Regions from separate parts of the Rhizobium sp. SYY.PMSO genome, predicted to be linked through region 1. Evidence: predicted binding sites of a transcription regulator. Region 1 holds the regulator's gene; the other holds the start of a gene.
What was found. The regulator PhoB, encoded in region 1, activates phosphate uptake and scavenging genes when phosphate is short. The targets are predictions, from matches to a motif close to TGTCATNNANCTGTCAT.
Positions count from the first base shown of each region.

Region 2: a site for PhoB is predicted at 2,380-2,396, ahead of phnC (phosphonate ABC transporter ATP-binding protein). Genes of this name have one in related genera too.

Region 1 covers NZ_CP177349.1:118,872-123,429, forward strand. Annotated here, with positions in the region: gene pstA (phosphate ABC transporter permease PstA) at 1-580, shown strand, start outside; gene pstB (phosphate ABC transporter ATP-binding protein PstB) at 595-1,410, shown strand; gene phoU (phosphate signaling complex protein PhoU) at 1,462-2,175, shown strand; gene phoB (phosphate regulon transcriptional regulator PhoB) at 2,207-2,890, shown strand; gene ACJJVH_RS00615 (GcrA family cell cycle regulator) at 2,985-3,512, opposite strand; gene ACJJVH_RS00620 (aspartate aminotransferase family protein) at 3,938-4,558, shown strand, end outside.
Region 2 covers NZ_CP177349.1:3,516,323-3,520,880, reverse strand. Annotated here, with positions in the region: gene phnK (phosphonate C-P lyase system protein PhnK) at 1-330, shown strand, start outside; gene phnL (phosphonate C-P lyase system protein PhnL) at 340-1,047, shown strand; gene ACJJVH_RS17025 (DapH/DapD/GlmU-related protein) at 1,044-1,661, shown strand; gene ACJJVH_RS17020 (pyridoxamine 5'-phosphate oxidase family protein) at 1,755-2,309, shown strand; gene phnC (phosphonate ABC transporter ATP-binding protein) at 2,533-3,387, shown strand; gene phnD (phosphonate ABC transporter substrate-binding protein) at 3,480-4,385, shown strand; gene phnE (phosphonate ABC transporter, permease protein PhnE) at 4,451-4,558, shown strand, end outside.

The sequences.
Region 1 (4,558 bases):
GGAATTCGCGCCGAGGAACCGGCTGACGGATCTGATCGAGGTCAACATCAACAATCTCGCCGCCGTGCCGTCGATCGTCTACGGCCTGCTCGGCCTCTCGGTGTTCATCAACATGATGGGCCTGCCGCGCTCGGCATCGCTGGTCGGCGGGCTGGTGCTGAGCCTGATGACGCTGCCGATGATCATCATTGCCACGCGCTCGGCGTTGCGGGCCGTGCCGCCGTCGATCCGCAGCGCCGCGCTCGGCCTCGGTGCGTCGCGCATGCAGGTGGTGTTCCATCACGTCCTGCCGCTCGCCATGCCGGGCATCCTGACGGGCACCATCCTCGGGCTTGCCCATGCGCTCGGGGAGACGGCGCCGCTGCTTCTGATCGGCATGGTTGCCTTCGTCTCCAACTATCCGGCATCGCCCCTCGATCCTTCGACGGCGCTGCCGGTGCAGATCTACATGTGGGCGAGCGAGGCAGAGCGGGCCTTCGTCGAAAGAACCTCCGGGGCCATCATCGTCCTGCTCTTCTTCCTCGTCGCGATGAACATCGGCGCGATCCTGCTGCGCCGCCGTTTCGAACGGCGCTGGTAGGGGAGGGCCGGGAAATGAACATGATGACGGAAGCCGCGAGCGAAAGAGCATTGACCAGAAAGATGAAGACGATCCCTTACAAGATGATCGGCCAGGACGTTTCGGTCTTTTACGGCGACAAGCGCGCTCTCTTCGACGTCAATCTCAGGATCCGCGTCAATACGGTGACGGCGCTGATCGGCCCTTCCGGCTGCGGCAAGTCCACCTTCCTGCGCTGCCTCAACCGCATGAACGATACGATCGAGACCTGCCGCGTCACCGGCAGGATCACGCTCGACGATCAGGACGTCTACGACGACAGCATCGACGTGGTGGAACTGCGCGCCCGCGTCGGCATGGTCTTTCAAAAGCCCAACCCGTTTCCGAAGTCGATCTATGAGAATGTCGCCTACGGTCCGCGCATCCATGGCCTGCACGCATCCAAGGCCGATCTCGATCACATCGTCGAAACCAGCCTGCAGAAGGCGGGCCTCTGGGGCGAGGTGAAGGACAGGCTCCACGATGCCGGCACGAGCCTTTCGGGCGGCCAGCAGCAGCGCCTGTGCATCGCCCGCGCCGTTGCCGTCAGCCCGGAGGTCATCCTGATGGACGAGCCATGCTCGGCCCTCGATCCGATCGCAACCGCAAAGGTCGAAGATCTCATCCACGAGCTGCGGGAAAACTTCACGATCGTCATCGTGACGCATTCCATGCAGCAGGCAGCCCGCGTTTCGCAACGCACCGCAATGTTCCATCTCGGCCATCTGGTTGAGGAGAACGACACCGATAAAATGTTCACCAATCCCGACGATTACCGCACGCAGGATTACATCATGGGCCGTTTTGGTTGATGATGCTGCGCGCGCGGCTCCTTTCACACAGTTCACCTTGAGGATAGAAAAATGGTCTCCACCCACATTCTCTCTGCCTATGACGAAGACCTGAAGTTCCTGACGCGCCGCATTGCGGAAATGGGCGGCCTTGCCGAGCAGATGGTCAGCGACAGCGTACGCGCTTTGGTCAACAGCGACGCGGCCCTTGCCCAGAAGGTCATCTCCGACGATGTCATTCTCGACCATGCCGAACGCGAAATCGGCGATAAGGCGATCGTCACCATCGCGCGCCGTCAGCCGATGGCGGCCGACCTGCGCGAAATCATGGGCTCGATCCGCATCGCCTCCGATCTGGAGCGCGTCGGCGACCTTGGCAAGAACACGGCCAAGCGCGTCATCGCCGTGCAGGGCACCGGCGTTCCGCGCCGTCTCGCCCGCGGTATCGAGCATCTCTCCGAACTGGCACTGAGCCAGCTGAAGGAAGTTCTGGACGTCTATGCGACCCGTTCGCCGGACAAGGCCGTGTCGATCCGCGAACGCGACGAGGAAATCGACGCCATGTATACCTCGCTCTTCCGCGAGATGCTGACCTACATGATGGAAGATCCGCGCAACATCACCACCTGCACGCATCTTCTCTTCTGCGCGAAGAACATCGAGCGCATCGGCGACCATGCCACCAACATTGCCGAGACGATCTATTATATGGCGACCGGCGCCCAGCCCGAAGGCGAGCGGCCGAAGGACGACACGGCCAACACCGTCGGCGCGGTGACGGAATAATCTGGAAGCGAAGAAAGGAGACCACAGGCGCATGGTTCCGAGAGTTGCTGTTGTAGAAGACGAGGAAGCGCTCAGCGTTCTGCTGCGCTACAATCTCGAAGCCGAAGGCTTCGAGGTCGATACGATCCTCAGAGGCGATGAGGCAGAGCTGCGTCTCCAGGAGCGCATCCCCGATCTTCTGATCCTCGACTGGATGCTCCCCGGCGTGTCCGGCATCGAGCTCTGCCGCCGGCTGCGCATGCGGCCGGAGACGGAGCGGCTGCCGATCATCATGCTCACGGCCCGCGGCGAGGAGAGCGAGCGCGTGCGCGGCCTTTCCACCGGCGCGGACGATTACGTCGTCAAGCCGTTCTCGACGCCGGAGCTGATGGCCCGCGTCAAGGCGATGCTGCGGCGCGCCCGCCCGGAGGTCCTCTCCACGGTGCTGCGTTGCGGCGATATCGAGCTGGACCGCGAAACCCATCGCGTCCACCGCAAGAGCCGCGAAGTGCGGCTGGGGCCGACGGAGTTCCGCCTGCTGGAATTCCTGATGTCCTCGCCGGGCCGCGTCTTCTCGCGCTCGCAGCTGCTGGACGGCGTGTGGGGGCACGATATCTATGTCGACGAACGCACGGTCGACGTCCATGTCGGCCGCCTGCGCAAGGCGCTCAATTTTTCCAACATGCAGGATGTCATCCGCACCGTTCGCGGCGCGGGCTATTCCATGGAAGCCTGAGCGGCAAGGCTGCTCGGGCATCGACATCGACATGCGGCGGAAATAGAAAACGGGCCCCGAGGGGCCCGTTTCTCTTTGAATTTGCTTATAGCTTTCAGCCGTTGTTGCGCCGGCGATCATGCACTGGCTGGTAGGCCATGCGCTGGTGATAGGTGCAGTAAGGCGAGGAATCCGGGCTGTCGTTGCCGCAGAAGTGGAAATCGTCCTTCAGCGGATCGCCGACCGGCCACTTGCAGGTGCGCTCCGTCAGCTCCGTCAGGCCGAGGCGGCGGGAGATCGGAACGACGACGTTCGATGCCGGACGATATTGGATTTCGTTGACTGAATCGACCTCGACCTCTTCCTTCAGCATGGTTGCGCCCTGCTGGCGGGTAACCACGGTGCGGGTTGCCACGCGCGAGCCGAAGCTGGCAGGGCGCGGTGCCGTGGCGCTGCGCTTCGGGGTGCGCGCTGCAGTTGCCGTGCCACCGGCCTTTGCCCGGCCCGGGAGGTTCAGGCGATGTACCTTGCCGATGACGGCATTACGGCTCACGCCACCAAGCTGCGCCGCGATCTGGCTGGCGCTCAACCCTTCGGACCATAGCTTTTTCAGCTTCTCGACGCGTTCGTCTGTCCAATTCATGCCCTGTCTCCGCTGTCGCGTTTCCGATGGCAGAATCCCTCACCATTGCCTCGCATGGTAACAAGGCGCGAAACGCTCTAAAATTGTGGTGACTAGTTCCGCCGCATGCAGTCTAGCAATTGGTTTTTAACCTAGTGTGAGGCTGACTCCGTGACAAGAGTCGCGGGAATCTTGAGGAATCGATTTCTAGGTTTTCCCCAACTTGCTGTCCGGGCGTGGCATTTCTGCAATAGGCGCCGTCGAACCCATCTCTTTTGCCCGCAAGCGCTTTCTCGCACCTGCTAAAGCGCCAGTTTTGTTGACATCGCGGTGCAAAACATCAATAGTGCCCGAGCCGCCGCAAGGCGGCATTTTTGATTTTTTCGGACCCGTTTCATCAAACGGAAGCGATTGGTCCTTAAAGTTGTGATCGAGGAGACATGGCCATGGCCGAGACCACGCCGCTTTATGACACCTATATGCGTGCTCCGCTGCGGTTCGAGCGAGGCGAGGGCGTCTGGCTGATTACCGAAAACGGCGAGCGCTATCTCGATTTCGCAGCCGGCGTGGCGGTCAATTCGCTCGGTCATGCGCATCCTCACCTCGTCTCGGAACTGAAGGCGCAGGCCGACAAGGTCTGGCATCTCTCCAACCTCTACGAAGTGCCCGGCCAGGAGAAGCTGTCGAAGCGGCTGACGGAAGCGACCTTCGCCGACAAGGTGTTCTTCACCAACTCCGGCGCCGAGGCGCTGGAATGCGCCATCAAGACGGCGCGGCGCTATCATTTCGCCAAGGGGCATCCGGAAAAGTTCCACATCATCACCTTCGAAGGCGCCTTCCACGGCCGCACTATCGCGACCATCGCCGCCGGCGGTCAGGAAAAATACATCGAGGGCTTCGGTCCGAAGGCGCCGGGCTTCGATCAGGTGCCGTTCGGCGACCTCGATGCCGTGCGCGCAGCCATCACCGATGCGACGGCCGGAATCCTGGTCGAGCCGGTGCAGGGCGAAGGCGGCATTCGCCCGGCGACCAACGAGTTCCTGCGCGGTCTCCGCCAGATCTGCGAC
Region 2 (4,558 bases), 350 kb from region 1:
CGCGCCTTTTCCGGCGGCATGCGCCAGCGCCTGCAGATCGCCCGTAACCTCGTGACCGGCCCCCGCCTCGTCTTCATGGACGAGCCGACCGGCGGCCTCGACGTTTCGGTGCAGGCACGTCTGCTCGATCTGGTGCGCGGTCTCGTCAACGATCTCGGCCTGTCGGCCATCATCGTCACGCACGACCTCGCCGTTGCCCGCCTGCTGTCGCATCGCATGATGGTGATGAAGGATGGATACGTCATCGAGCACGGTCTCACCGACCGCGTGCTCGACGATCCGCGCGAACCCTATACGCAACTGCTGGTCTCTTCGATCCTGCAGGTCTGAGGAAGAAACATGGCAACCCCACTCGTCGTTTCCGAAGTCTTCAAAAGCTTCACCATGCACCTGCGCGACGGCATTCGCCTGCCCGTCGTCGCCGATGTCTCCTTCTCCGTCGCCGCGGGCGAATGCGTCGTGCTCGGCGGCCCGTCGGGCATCGGCAAGAGCTCGCTGCTGAAGATGATCTATGGCAATTATGCCGTCGACAGCGGCCAGATTCTCGTCACCCACAAGGGCAGGATCGTCGATCTCGCCACGGCCGACCCGCGCACCGTGCTCGAGGTGCGCCGGCAGACCATGGGCTATGTCAGCCAGTTCCTGCGCACCGTGCCGCGCGTCGCCGCCATCGATGTGGTTGCCGAGCCGCTGCTCGCGCGCGGCGTGACCGTCGCCGATGCCCGCGAGAGGGCAGCCGAGCTGCTGGCACAGCTGAACCTGCCGCAGGAACTCTGGCAACTGCCGCCCGCCACCTTCTCCGGCGGAGAGCAGCAGCGCGTCAACATCGCGCGCGGCTTCATCACCGATCACGCCATCCTTCTGCTCGACGAGCCCACGGCGTCGCTCGATGCCCGCAACCGGGCCGTCGTCGTCGACATGATCGAACAGAAGAAGGCAGCCGGCGTCGCGCTGCTCGGCATCTTCCACGACGAAGAAGTGCGCGAGGCCGTCGGCAGCCGTATTCTCGACGTCTCGCAATTTTCGCCGCGAAAGGCCGCCGCATGAGCCGCAAACTGGGCGAAATGCCTTTCATCAGCCCCACGGCCAGCGTCAACAATTCGACGCTCGGCCGCTATACCGAAGTCTCCGACCGCTGCCGCATCGACGAAGCCGAGATCGGCGACTATTCCTATATCATGCAGGATGGCGCGGTCTGGTGCGCGACGATCGGCAAGTTCGTCAACATCGCCGCCGCCGTGCGCATCAACGCCACAAACCATCCGACATGGCGCGCCACGCTGCATCACTTCACCTATCGCGCCACCGATTACTGGCCGGATGCCGATATGGAGACCGATTTCTTCACCTGGCGGCGCGACAACCGCGTGGTGATCGGTCATGACGTCTGGATCGGTCACGGCGCCACTGTCTTGCCCGGCGTTACGGTCGGCAATGGCGCCGTCATCGGCGCGGGCGCGGTCGTCTCCAGGGATGTAGCACCCTACGCGATCGTCGGCGGCGTGCCGGCAAAGCTGATCCGCGAACGCTTCACCGCGGAAGTCGGCGCCCGCATGGACAAGCTTGCCTGGTGGGATTGGGATCACGACCGCCTGCGCACGGCGCTCGCGGACTTCCGCGCCCTTTCGGCAGAGGATTTTCTGGATCGCTACGACGCCTGAGGACCGTTTCCGCCCACACCAGGCTTGCAAGGCGCCGGCGGGCGATCCAGCTTTCAGGCGATCCTTGCAAGCGCAGGATCGGGAGGAGTCTTCATGGCAAAGCAGTTTTCCAGTCTCGACGACCGGCTGCGCGACTTCATCGCGCGGCAACACATCTTCTTCACGGCATCCGCCACCGCCGATTCCCGCGTCAATGTTTCGCCCCGCGAAACGCTCTGCCTGCGCATCGTCTCCCCGAATACCGCCATCTATCTCGACCGCACCGGCAGCGGCAACGAGACTTCCGCCCATATGAAGGCCGATGGCCGGCTGACGATCATGTTCTGCGCCGTCGCCGGGCCGCCGATGATCCTGCGCCTCTACGGCCGCGGCCGGATCATCCACCGATCGTCCCCTGAGTATCGGGAATTGCTGCACGACCACTATGCAGGCGAGGAGCCGCTGGGCGCACGGCAGATCGTGCGGCTGGATTTCGATCTCGTGCAGACCTCCTGCGGCTTCGGCGTGCCGCTCTTCGCCTATGAAGGGGAAAGGCCGAGCCTCGATCAATGGGCGAAGGCGAAGGGGCCCGAAGGCATTGAGGAATACAGGCGCGAGAAGAACGCCTTCAGCATGGACGGCCTGCCGACAGGCATGTTTGACGGCTAATCAACAGCAAAGACCTCAGCCGGCTAATCTCGCAAAATCGCCGGGAATTGTAACAGCAGTTACATAAAACTGACATTGGAGCTTCATGAAGCGGGACTAATCGGTTGCCTTGTGGTTGGCGCCCGCCCCCTTCGAAATTTCCTTCGAGGCTGGGGTACGCGCCCATTCTAGCACCGGTATCGCTGAAATTTTTGCAGCCCGGCAGCCGCGAAAGGGAAGCACTATGTTCGAACTCAGGAATGTCTCGCGCCGGTTTGGAAACAAGCTTGCAGTCGATTCCGTGACTTTGGACATACCGCAGGGACAGATGGTCGGCGTCATTGGCCGCTCCGGCGCCGGCAAGTCGACGCTGCTGCGCATGATCAACCGTCTCGCCGATCCGAGCTCCGGCTCCATCCATTTCTCCGGCATCGAGGTTTCCAAGCTCAGCGGCCGGGCGCTGCGCAGCTGGCAGCGCGATTGCGCCATGATCTTCCAGCAGTTCAATCTCGTGCCGCGCCTCGACGTGCTCACCAACGTCATGCTCGGCCGGCTGAACCAGCGGTCCACCGTCATGAGCCTCCTCTCGGTCTTCACCGGCGAGGAGCGCATCGAAGCGATTGCCGCGCTTGAGCGCCTCGGCATCGAGCAGACGGCCCTTCAGATGGCCGGCACGCTTTCCGGCGGCCAGCAGCAGCGCGTCGCCATCTGCCGCGCCCTGATGCAGCAGCCGAAGATGATGCTGGCCGACGAGCCGATCGCCTCGCTCGATCCGCTGAACGCCAAGATCGTCATGGACGCGCTGCGCGACATCAACGAACGCGAAGGCATCACCGTCATCACCAACCTCCATACGCTGGATACGGCCCGCAACTATTGCGAACGCATCATCGGCATGGCTGCCGGGCGCGTCGTCTTCGACGGCAAGCCGGCCGATCTGACGGCTGCCGCCGTCAAGGAAATCTACGGCACCGACAAGGACGGCGCCGGCATCGACGAAAGCATGACGTCGACCTCCATCACCATTGCCGATCCGGCCGCGCAAGCCGCGGCAACGGAATCTGCCGGCCCGCAACCGCTGGCACTGGCCGGTCTCTGAGAGGGACAGCCGGGATCGAGAGCCCGCGTCAAGGGCACATTTCTTCTAGACCGAAGGCATCCGGGGACACCGGTTAATCAGGAGACGAACCCATGTTGAAGAAGACCCTTCTTGCGGCTACGGCGCTTCTCGCGCTCGTCGGCGGCGCAAGCGCTCAAGACATCAAGGAATTTCGCGTCGGCATTCTCGGTGGCGAAAACGAAGCCGACCGCCTGCGCAACTATGCCTGCCTCTCCGACCACCTGAAGAAGGAATTCGGTTTCGAGAAGGTTTCGCTGTTCCCGGCCGCCGACTACGACGGCGTGATCCAGGGCCTGCTCGGCGGCACGCTCGACTTCGCTGAACTCGGCGCTTCCGGCTATGCGGCCGTCGCCATCAAGGACCCGAAGGCCGTTACCCCGATCCTGACCACCCAGCAGGAAGACGGCTCGACCGGCTACTACTCGATCGGTCTCGCCCTCAAGTCCTCCGGCATCAAAACCATCAAGGACGCCAAGGGCAAGAAGCTCGGTTACGCCGATCCGGACTCCACCTCGGGCTATCTCGTTCCGCTGACACAGATCCCGAAGGACACGGGCATGCCGAACGACAAGTTCTTCGCCTCGACCCAGTTCAACGGCGGCCACGAGAACAACCTGCTTGCCGCTTATGACGGCAAGGTCGACGTCGCTGTCGACGACTCCTCGGGCATCGGCGACTTCAAGGACGGCTTCACCTCCGGCACCTTCCGCAAGGAAGTCGACAAGGGCGCCGTAGACCCGAACAAGCTCGTCGAAGTCTGGCGCTCGCCGCTGATCCCGAACGGCCCGCTCGTCGTTCGCAACGCGCTCGGCACCGAATGGCAGACCAAGCTGACGGACTTCTTCATGAAGCTGCCGACTGCCGACGCCAAGTGCTTCAACGCCATCGAAGGCGGCGACTTCAAGGGCTACGTCAAGGTTACTCCGGACTTCTATAACGCCGTCATCGACGTTCGTAAGGCCGCGATCGGCGGCTGATCCGCATTCCGATGACTGGGCGGCCGGCAACGGCCGCCCTTTTGCTATCACAAGGGCAGGATTTCATGACGATTGCCGATACGCAGCTGAAGATGCAGGGCGCGCCGCAAAGCGCGAGGGATATCGGTAACGCCTGGGGCAGGATGGTGGCCAGACGCCGCCTCTATACCGGC